Regions from separate parts of the Kitasatospora sp. NPDC051702 genome, predicted to be linked through region 2. Evidence: riboswitches for the same ligand, from Rfam matches in the RefSeq annotation. Region 2 holds a riboswitch; the other holds the start of a gene.
What was found. A riboswitch is a leader RNA that binds a small molecule or an ion and turns the genes downstream of it on or off. The one in region 2 is predicted to bind cyclic di-AMP.

Region 1: linked by a shared signal. The riboswitch ahead of AB0N04_RS19440 (transglycosylase family protein) and the one ahead of AB0N04_RS20700 (LysM peptidoglycan-binding domain-containing M23 family metallopeptidase) in region 2 are both predicted to bind cyclic di-AMP.

Annotation. Positions count from the first base shown of each region.
Region 1 is NZ_JBFAZB010000021.1:112,996-118,273, reverse strand. Features, by position in the region: gene eno (phosphopyruvate hydratase) at 1-697, opposite strand, end outside; gene AB0N04_RS19440 (transglycosylase family protein) at 939-1,850, opposite strand; cyclic di-AMP (ydaO/yuaA leader) riboswitch at 1,852-2,022, opposite strand; gene AB0N04_RS19435 (cytochrome P450) at 2,233-3,537, opposite strand; gene AB0N04_RS19430 (SDR family NAD(P)-dependent oxidoreductase) at 3,750-4,169, shown strand; gene AB0N04_RS19425 (MazG family protein) at 4,199-5,224, opposite strand.
Region 2 is NZ_JBFAZB010000024.1:34,355-39,632, forward strand. Features, by position in the region: gene purB (adenylosuccinate lyase) at 1-632, shown strand, start outside; gene AB0N04_RS20695 (MFS transporter) at 640-2,172, opposite strand; cyclic di-AMP (ydaO/yuaA leader) riboswitch at 2,485-2,668, shown strand; gene AB0N04_RS20700 (LysM peptidoglycan-binding domain-containing M23 family metallopeptidase) at 2,671-3,672, shown strand; gene AB0N04_RS20705 (DUF2470 domain-containing protein) at 4,037-4,756, opposite strand; gene AB0N04_RS20710 (RidA family protein) at 4,902-5,278, opposite strand, start outside.

The sequences.
Region 1 (5,278 bases), on a different contig from region 2:
GCACGTAGCCGGCCTTCTGGATGGCCTCGGTGATGAGGTCCAGGGCCTCGCGGTTGCTGTCCAGGTTCGGCGCGAAGCCGCCCTCGTCGCCGAGGCCGGTGGACAGGCCGCGCTCCTTCAGCACGCCCTTGAGGGTGTGGTAGACCTCGACGCCCCAGCGGACGGCCTCGGAGAAGGACTCCGCGCCGATCGGGGCGATCATGAACTCCTGGATGTCGACGTTGGAGTCCGCGTGCGAGCCGCCGTTGAGGATGTTCATCATCGGCACGGGCAGCACGTGGGCGTTCGGGCCGCCCAGGTAGCGGAACAGCGGCAGGTCGCTGGCCTCGGAGGCGGCGTGCGCCACGGCCAGCGAGACGCCGAGGATCGCGTTGGCGCCGAGCGAGGACTTGTCCGGGGTGGCGTCCAGGTCGAGCATGGCCTGGTCGATCAGGCGCTGCTCGGTGGCGTCGTAGCCGACCAGCTCCGGGCCGATCTGCTCGATGACGGCCAGGACGGCCTTCTCCACGCCCTTGCCGAAGTAGCGGTTCTTGTCGCCGTCGCGAAGCTCCAGGGCCTCGAAGGCTCCGGTGGAGGCACCCGACGGGACAGCGGCACGGCCGGTGCTGCCGTCGTCGAGGCCCACCTCGACCTCGACCGTGGGGTTGCCACGCGAGTCGAGGATCTCACGGGCTACGACGACATCGATGGACGGCACGAGGCATCTCCTTGCGGAAGCAGGGTCCGGCTGACGTTGGTGCTGCCGGCGGGACGATTGCGGAGTCGTTACGACCAGAGCCTAACCGCCCGGGCCCCCGGGGCCACGCTGGCCTCGGTCCCGTCTCAGCGTGTGGCCGCACTACCCACCGGTAGTTCACCCGCCCGCCCGGGCGAACCGGCCCGAATCCGGGCGGAGGGGGACGGATCCCCGCCCCCTCCGCCCGGCGGGCGGGAGCGGCTCAGCCGAGGTGCAGGACCTGGCCGGGCATGATCAGGTTCGGGTCGCCGCCGACGGTGCCGCGGTTGCCGTCGTAGACCGACTGCCAGCCGCCGGTGACGCCCTGGGCGGCGGCGATGGTCGACAGCGTGTCGCCGGACCGGACGGTGTAGTCGTGGCCGCCCTGCGCGGCGGCCGGGGCGGTGCGCACGGCCGGAGCGGGCTGGGCGGCCTGCGGCGCGTAGTGCTGCGGGGCGGCGGCCTGCGGCGCGAACTGCTGGTAGACGCTCTGGTGGCTGGTCCAGTACCAGGTGCCGTTGTTCTGGTACCAGAACACCTTCGCGTCGGCGTCCCAGCCGGCCTTGCCGGAGAAGCCCGGGGCCTGCGGCTGCGCCTGCTGCGGCGCGGGCTGCTGGGCGGCCGGCTTCGGGGCGGCCGGCTGGGCGGGCTTGGCGGCGGGCTGCGCCGGCTTGGCCGCGGGCTGGGCCGGCTTGGCGGCCGGCTTCGCGGCGGCGGGCTTGTCGTCCGAGGAGGTGTCGACGCTCGCCGGCGCGCCGCCCTTGCTCAGGCCGGCCTTCTGCGAGCAGACCGGCCAGGCGCCCGGCCCCTGCGAGGCGAGGACCTTCTCGGCGACGGCGATCTGCTGGCCCTTGCTGGCCTGGTTGGCCTGCGGCGCGTACGCGGTGCCGCCGTACGCCTTCCAGGTGCCGGAGGTGAACTGCAGGCCCCCGTAGAAGCCGTTGCCGGTGTTGATGCTCCAGTTGCCACCGCTCTCGCACTGGGCGACGGAGTCCCAGGCGGAGGCCGGGGCGGCGGAGGCGCCGGTGGCGGTGAGGATCGGCATCGCGAGTCCGACGCCGGCCACACCGGCGACGGCGATGGCCTTCTCGGCCTGGGTACGACGACGGTGGCGGCCAGTTCCAACGAACAGCATGAAGGTCCCTCTCCGCACGCCTGCGAGGTGAGCTGTCGGGTTCGGACCGGGAGGTGGCCCGGCCGCCGTCAGCGGAAACGATTCCGCTCGGGCGGCTTCACCCCAAGCCGTGGGGAAACGGCAACAAACCTGGTTCCCCCGCCCCTGCCCAGGGTTCTGGTCGGTTTCCCGTGACGCGGCGGGCAGGATTCGGCGTCCCGCGCACGAGGTCCGCAGCTGCGAACTCCAGGGAGAGTAGACAGATCCTCAGACCAATCACAAGCTCATATCACCGATATCACACAGAAATCACGGCCCGCGCTCGATCGCCCACCAACCGTGCGGCTATGTCCGGATTGATGGAGGTTCAGCCACCCCTCCAACGGCCGCCGGCGACACCCAGTCAGCGTGTCGGAGGGTCGGAAGGTTCCCGGAGGACGGCCGGCGGCGCGTGCGGGGAACGGCTCTCCGGGCTGAATTCCACCGGGAGTTCCCGCAGTCCCCGCATGATCAGGCCACCGCGCCAGCGCAGATTCTCCGGGCTTTCCGCCAACTGCAGATCCGGCAGCCGGGAAAGCAGCGTGGCCAGCGCGCTCCGGCCCTCCAGCCGGGCCAGCGGGGCCCCGATGCAGTAGTGGATCCCGTGGCCGAAACCCAGGTGCGGGTTGTCCGTTCGCGCCAGGTCCAGGGTGTTCTCGTCCGAGAACCTGGCCGGATCCCGGTCCGCCGCGGCCAGCACCACCAGCACCGGGTCCCCCACCGGGATGTCCACCCCGCCGATCGACACCGGCCGGGTCGCGAACCGCCACGTCGCCAGCTCCACCGGCCCGTCGTAGCGCAGCAGTTCCTCGATCCCGGTCTCCAGCAGCGCGCTCTCGCCGCGCGCCACCGACTCCTGCAGCAGCCTGCGCTGCTCCGGGTTGCGCAGCAGCGCGTACGTCCCGTTGCCGATCAGGTTGACGGTCGTCTCGAAGCCCGCGAACAGCAGGATGAAGGCCATCGCGGCGGCCTCGTTCTCGGTCAGGTGCTCCCCGTGGTCGCTCGCCCGGATCAGGCCCGAGATCAGGTCGTCCCCCAGGTCCGCCCGCTTGCGGTGGATCAGCTCCAGCAGGTACGCCCGCATCCGCTTCACCGCCCGGCCCACGCCGCCGCGCTGGCCGCCGCCGTGCCGGATCATCATCCCCGCCCAGTCGCGGAAGTCGTCCTGGTCCTCGGCCGGCACGCCCAGCATGTCGCAGATCGCGTAGATGGGGAGCGGGAACGCGAACTCGTGGATCAGGTCCGCCGACCCGCGCTGCGCGAAGCCGTCGATCAGGCGGTCCGTGAGCTGCTGCACCCGCGGCTCGAACTCCGCGACCCGGCGCGGCGTGAACGCCTTCGACACCAGGCGGCGCAGCCGGGTGTGGTCCGGCGGGTCGATGTTCAGCAGGTGCGTCATCAAGTCCGCCTGGCGCTCCCCCGGGATGCCGACCCGGCCGGTGCGGTGGGCCTGCTCGCTGTGGTGCGCCGGGTTCTTCGACAGCCGGCCGTCCGCGAGCGCCTGCCGCGCGTCCGCGTACCGGGTCACCAGCCAGGCCTCCACCCCGCTGGGCAGCGTCGTGCGGTGCACCGGGGCGTGCTCGCGCAGCCAGGCGTAGGCGGGGTACGGATCTGCGGCGAACTCCCAGGTGAAGAGCTGCGGGGCGGTGGGGGCGGGCTGCGCTGACATGGACCGACCGTATCCGGTGCACCGGGGCCCGCCGCCCCGCGGACGCGGGTTCCGGGACGGACCCTTGGACAGGTCTTAACCGTAGGGCGGGCGTGAGCCTGGTCACCTGAGGGGTAATCCCTGTTGCGGAGGGTCAGGTCGTGCCTACGATCCTCCGCAGAAATCGTGGGCGCCGGTGCGGTGTCGCCCACAGGGAGGAGCAGACCATGCGGGTGAGCGGGGCAGTCGTCGTCATCGCGGTACTCGACGGCGGGTCGGGAGCCGACCTCGCCCGCCGGTTCACCGCGGCCGGCGCCGCCGGTGTGCTGATCGCCGACCAGCACGTCGGCGTGGCCGAGGACCTCGCCACCGAGCTCGACCGGCCGGGCTGCCCGGTCGTCGGCGTCGGCGGGGACATCCGCCGCCCCAGCGACGTCGCCGCCCTCGTCGACACCGCCGAGAAGCACCTGGGCCCGATCGACCTGTTCTGCGTGGCCGGCCCCGGCGGCGAGCGGATCGTCTCCCTCGCCGACCTGCCCGACCACCTCGACCTGGAACGCCTCGCCGAGCTGCTCGCGCTCGTCGGCGAGGCCATCGGCGAGGTCGTCCCGCCGCAGCGGCGGCCGGTCGGGAGCACCGCCGCCGCGGCCTGAGCCGGCCCCTCCGCCCGCCGGCCGGCCGGCTACTCGCCGGCCGGTTCGAGGCCCTCGGCCGCGCGCACCGCGTCCCGGTACCCGCGCGCGGCCGACCGCAGCGCCGCGTCCACGTCCACCCCGGCGTCGTGCGCCCGCTGCACGACCGCCAGCAGCAGCCGGCCCGCCGACTCCGCCGTCAGCCCCCCGGGCAGCTCGTACGGCTCGTCCGGCACGCCCGCGAAACCGGCCTTGCGCACCCGCGACACCAGCTTCGCCGCGTACGCCAGCGACGGCAGCCCGGCCGGCACGCCGTCCAGCACCGACTCCCGGTCCGACTTCTCGGCCGCCTTCAGCTGCTCCCAGTTGGCCTCCACCTCGGCGGCGCCCTCCGCGGTGACGTCACCGAAGACGTGCGGGTGCCGGTAGACCAGCTTGTCGACGAGGTCGCCGGCCACGTCGTCGATCGAGAACGCCTCCGACGGGTGCTCCTCGGCGATCCTGGAGTGGAAGAAGACCTGGAGCAGCACGTCCCCCAGCTCCTCGCGGAGCGTCTCCCGGTCCCCCTCCTCGATCGCCTCGACGAGCTCGTACGCCTCCTCGACCAGGTACTTCACCAGGCTCTCGTGCGTCTGCTCGGCGTCCCACGGGCAGCCGCCCGGCGACCGCAGCCGGTCCATCACCGAGACCAGGTCCAGCAGGCGCGCCCCCGGGAGGTCGTAGGAGCCCGGCAGCACCTCGATCTCCGGCACCTCGCCCGCGTGCTCCACGGCCAGCCGGGCCAGGGCGTCCGTGAGCCCCGGATCCCCGTCCGGACTCCCCAGCCACACCGTCGCCCCGGTCTCCGCGGGCGCGGTCAGCAGCCGGGCCAGGGCCGGCGCCGACCCCGGCGCCACGACCTCCACCACGACCCCGGCCTGCCGCACCGCCGCCACCTGCGGGTGCCCCTCGTCCGCCACCAGCACCCGGCCGGCCGACCGCAGGGCCTCCCACGCCGGCCACGCCAGCAACCCGGGGGCCACCCGGTGGGTGGTGGTCAGCAGGATCAACTTCGCGCCCGGAACATTCGTCGTCACACCCCCGAACCTACCCGTCCGCGCCCCCGCCCCGGGCCGGAGAAGGGCAACTGC
Region 2 (5,278 bases):
ACGAGCTGGTCACGGAGGGCTTCAAGGAGGGCCAGGTCGGCTCCTCGGCGATGCCGCACAAGATGAACACCCGTTCCTGCGAGCGGGTCAACGGCCTCGCGGTCATCCTGCGCGGCTACGCCTCGATGACCGGCGAGCTGGCCGGCGACCAGTGGAACGAGGGCGACGTCTCCTGCTCCGTGGTGCGCCGGGTCGCGCTGCCGGACGCGTTCTTCGCCTTCGACGGCCTGCTGGAGACCTTCCTGACCGTCCTCGACGAGTTCGGCGCCTTCCCCGCCGTGATCGAGACCGAGCTGGACCGCTACCTGCCGTTCCTCGCCACCACCAAGGTGCTGATGGGTGCGGTGCGGGCGGGCGTCGGCCGGGAGACCGGGCACGAGGTCATCAAGGAGCACGCCGTCGCCTCCGCGCTGGCGATGCGTGCCGGCGCCCGGGAGAACGAGCTGCTGGACCGCCTGGCCGCCGACGAGCGGATCCCGCTGGACCGGGCCGCGCTGGACGCCCTGCTGGCCGACCGGCTCTCCTTCACCGGTGCGGCCGGTGCCCAGGTCGCCGAGGTCGTCCGCCAGGTGGAGGCCGTCGCCGCCGCCTACCCGGAGGCCGCCAAGTACGCGCCGGGCGACATCCTCTGACGTCGCCTCAGCCCGACGAGGGCCCCGCCGCCGTTCCGGTGGCGGGGCCCTCGTCCGTGTGCACGTGGCCCGGGTCGAGCGGCGGGGTGGTGCCGCAGGTCCACGCGCAGTCCGGCTCGGCGACGGGGTGGTCCTCCGGCGCGAGCACGTTTCCGCGGACGGTGGCGAGGGCGGTCAGCCCGCCGGCGCAGAGCAGACCGGCACAGATCAGCATCGCGGTGTGGAAGGCGGAGTCCACCGCGGACGGCACCCGGTAGGCGTCGCCGCTGAGCCCGGCGAGCGCCGGCAGGGCGGCGACCGCGAGCAGACCGGCCGCGCGGGCGGCGGCGTTGTTGACGCCGCTGGCGATGCCCGCGTGCCGCACCTCGACCGCGGCCAGCACCGTCGCGGTCAGCGGCGCCACCAGCAGGGTCATCCCGCAGCCCATCACCGTCACGGCCGGCAGCACGTCGGCCCAGTAGGTGGAGCCGGCGCCGATGCGCAGCATCAGCAGCACCCCGGCGGCGCACAGCAGCGGCCCGACGGTCAGCGGGATCCGCGGGCCGATCCGCTTGCCCAGCCGCCCGGCGCGCGCCGAGAACGTGAGCATCAGCACGGTGATCGGGACCAGGGCGAGGCCGGAGACCAGCGGGGAGAAGCCCGAGACGATCTGCAGCTGCACGACCAGCAGGAAGAACACCCCGCTGAACGCCGCGTAGACGCACAGGGTGACCAGGTTCACGGCGGTGAACAGCCGGGAGGAGAAGAGGCCGAGCGGCAGCATCGGCTCGGCGGCGCGGCGTTCGACCGTGAGGAAGGCCGCGCCGAGCACCAGCCCGACCGCTCCGGCGAACCAGACCGCGGGGGAGAGGCCCTCCCCGGCGGCGGTCAACGCGTAGGTGAGCGCACCGAGGGCGAGCGCGGCGAGCAGCGCACCGAGGACGTCGAAGCGACCGGTGGCGCTCTCGTCCCGGCTCTCCGGGACGTGCCGGGCGCCGACCGCGACGACGGCGGCCGCCAGCGGCAGGTTGAGCAGGAAGATCCACCGCCAGCCGGGGCCGTCCACCAGCCAGCCGCCGAGGAACGGGCCGACCGCCGCCGACACGCCGCCGAGCCCCGACCACAGGCCGACCGCCGCCGAGCGGTCCTCCGGGTGGAAGACGGCCTGCAGCATGGCGAGCGAACCGGGGGTGAGCAGCGCGCCGCCGATGCCCTGCACGGCGCGGGCCGCGACCAGCACCTGGATGGTGGGGGCGGCGGCGCAGGCCGCCGAGGCGGCGGCGAACCAGACCACCCCGATCAGGAACACCCGGCGCCGGCCGTACCGGTCGCCGAGCGCGCCGCCGAGCAGGATCAGCCCGGCGAGCGTCAGCAGATAGGCGTTCAGGGTCCATTGCAGGGAGGCGAGGGAGGCACCGAGGTCGGTGCCGATCCGGGGCAGCGCGACGTTCACCACGGTGCCGTCGAGCATCGCCATGCTGGAGCCGAGCACGGTTGCCAGGAGTACCCAGCGTCCCTGCGCGGTGCCCAGGCGCAGGGTGCCGGCCGCGGAGGTGGCCACGGCCCGATCCTGCGCCCCGCGGGGCCCGCGTGACAAGGGTCACCGGGGGGTGTGTCGACGGTGTGCGGTGCGTGAGCGAACGGTCGCGCAGCGGTGGCGGGATCGGCGCAGCGTCGTGGATCAGTGGCGCCGGGTGAATGGATTGTGCACGCACGGTGCAGCCGATCATTCGGAGTGTCACGGCCTCGGCGGGGATGGTTGTCCGTTCAAGAGATCGACATTGCTTCACCCGGACGGATGGGTTTTAGTTCAGCGACCGCCCGGCCAGTCCGGACGGATCCGCCGGGTGGAACGCCGAATCCTGCCGCTGCCCGGTGGTTCGAACTGAACTCTGTACGGCAGGAGCGGGGGACCCACAGGTAAGTCGCCGGACCGGGATCGGCACGCGCTTCGCGTACCGGATCCCAGGGCCGGCTTGGGGTGAAGCCGCGCATGCGGCCGGGCAACTCCAGCCCGAACCCGACAGCTCACCTCGCAGGCGTCGGAGAGGAAACTTCCATGCCTGCTCAGGCTCGTCGTATCGCCCTGCCCCGCGCCGCCCGCATCGGCATCGCCACCGCGGTCACCGGGGTCTCCTTCGCCTTTCCGCTCGTGGCCGCCGTGAGCGCCCAGGCGCACACCGCCCCGGCCGCCCCGGCCGCGCAGAGCTCCACCTGGACCGGCGCCACCAGCGTCGACGCCAAGCCGGCCGCCCCGGCCGCCGCTCCCGTCACCGCCCCGGCCCAGGCCGAGAGCTACCGCGTCGTCAGCGGTGACACCCTGTCGAAGATCGCCGACGCCAAGCACGTCGACGGTGGCTGGCAGGCGCTGTACGAGCACAACCGCTCGGTCGTCGGCGGCAACCCGAACCTGATCTTCCCGGGTCAGCACCTCTCGATCGCCGGCCACGCCGCGCCGTCCGCGGACGCCGCCCCGGCGAAGCCCGCCGCCCCGGCCGCCCCGGCCAAGCCCGCCGCCCCGGCCAAGCCGAAGGCCCAGGTGCAGGCCAAGACCGAGGCCGCCAAGCCGTCCGCCCCGGTCCAGACCCAGGTGCAGACCGCCGCCCCGAAGCCGGCCGCCGCCGTCACCGCCGCCCCGGCCGCCGCCAGCACCTCGGGCTTCGTCGCCCCGCTGGCCAACCCGAAGCTGGGCACCGCCTACGGCGTGGCCGGTTCGATGTGGGCCTCCGGCCACCACACCGGCCAGGACTTCGTCGCCTCCACCGGCACCCCGCTGCGCGCCGTCGCCAACGGCGTCGTGGTGAAGGCCGGCAACGGTGGCGCCTACGGCAACGAGGTCGAGATCAAGCTCGCCGACGGCCACTACGCCGAGTACGCGCACCTCTCCTCGATCGGCGTGTCGATCGGTCAGACCGTCACCGTCGGCCAGCAGATCGGCCTCTCCGGTGCGACCGGCAACGTGACCGGCCCGCACCTGCACTTCGAGATCCGCACCGGCTCCGAGTACGGCTCGGACATCGACCCGGTCGCCTACCTGCGGGCGCACGGCGTCGCTCTCTGACCCTGACGGGTCGAGGGCCCGGTCCCGCCGGACGGGCCTTTCGGGACTACCGCTGATGCGGGGCGAAACGATCCTCCGGGATGGTCATGTCGGGTGACCGCTCGACCGGGTGATCGCCGCAACGGCGGACATGGGCGCGGGACACGCCCAGGCCGGCCCGGCTCGCGAGACCTCCCTCGCGAGCCGGGCCGGCCGCTGCCGTTTCCGCCGCCGTTCCCGGGGACGTTCCCGGTGCGTCTCCGCTTCCGGCGCCGGCGCGCGCAACGGGCGGACGCGCCGGGGGTGTGACGTCGGCCCCGGGGGCGTCCGCCGCCTGCCGCCTGTCGGGTGCCGTTCGCCGGGTGCCGTTCGCCGGGCTGCGGGTTCAGAGCCGGTGGACGGGCAGGCCCTGCTCCGCGGCGTTCAGCAGCTCGTGCACCCGCTGGCCGAACTCCTCGGTGTCGGCGACGGGTTCGGGGAAGACCAGGCGGACGTCGCGGTGGCCGTGCGGGTGGTCCAGGCGCAGCACCAGGCCGTGCCGGTCCAGGGCGAGCGGCCGGACGTCCGGCCGCCCGGCGAGCAGCGCCGGGTCGAGCAGCCGGGTGAGGACGGCGACGGCGTCCGCGTGGTCGTCGGCGAGGTGGGTGAGCAGTGCGGCCTCGTACCGGGCCAGCGGGTCGGGCGCGGCGTGGGCGAGGTCGGCGGCGGTGAGGGCGCCGGTGCCGTACGGGGTGGACAGGACGGCGTGGGCGACGTCCACACGCAGGTGGACGCTGATGCCGTCGTCGGCGAGGTGGGCCAGGTGCAGCCGGCCGGCCAGGGTGAGGCGGGCGCGGATCCGGTCGCGGACGGCGACGGGGGAGACATCGGTGACGTCGAGCACGACCGCGAGGCCGTCGGTCTCGCGCGCGGCGGCGGTGGAGAGCGGGGAGCCGAGCGGGGCGCGCAGGCGCAGCCGGGAGCCGTGGACGGAGACCGGGGTGTCCAGGTCGTGGTGCTCGCCGAGGGCGCGGACGGTGAGCGAGGAGGTCGCGGCGAGGAGGCTGTGGACCCGTTCGGCGGTGGTGGGCTCGGGCACCGGGGCGTCGTCGGTGGGCAGACTCATGACGGACCTCCAGTTGGTTAGGTGAGCCTAACCTAATCACCGTGGGAGGGTGTGGCAAGTGCCGCCCCTTCTGCGCCGTCCGAGCGGTGCGCGGAAGGGCCCGGACGCGCGGGGCGTCCGGGCCCTTCCGTCCGGGCGGCGGCGCTCAGCCGATCACGGCCTGGGCGTCGATCTCGACCAGCATCGGCTCCTGCGGCAGCTCGACGAAGACCGTCGTCCGGCAGGGCTTCACCCCGCCGGGCTTCACGTTCTCCTCGATGAACTCCGCGTAGACCTCGTTCATCAGCGGGAAGTCGGCCCGCTGCGTGAGGTAGACCCGGAACATCACCACGTCCTCGATGGTCGCGCCACCGGCCTCGACGATCGCCTTGACGTTCTCCAGCGTGCGCCGGGTCTGGGCCCGCACGTCGCCGCGGTACAGGTACTCGCCGGTCGCCGGATCCTGCGGGCCCTGCCCGGAGACCTGGAGGATCGGGCCCTTGCGGACGCCCTGGGAGAACGTCCAGGCGGGCGCGGGGGCGC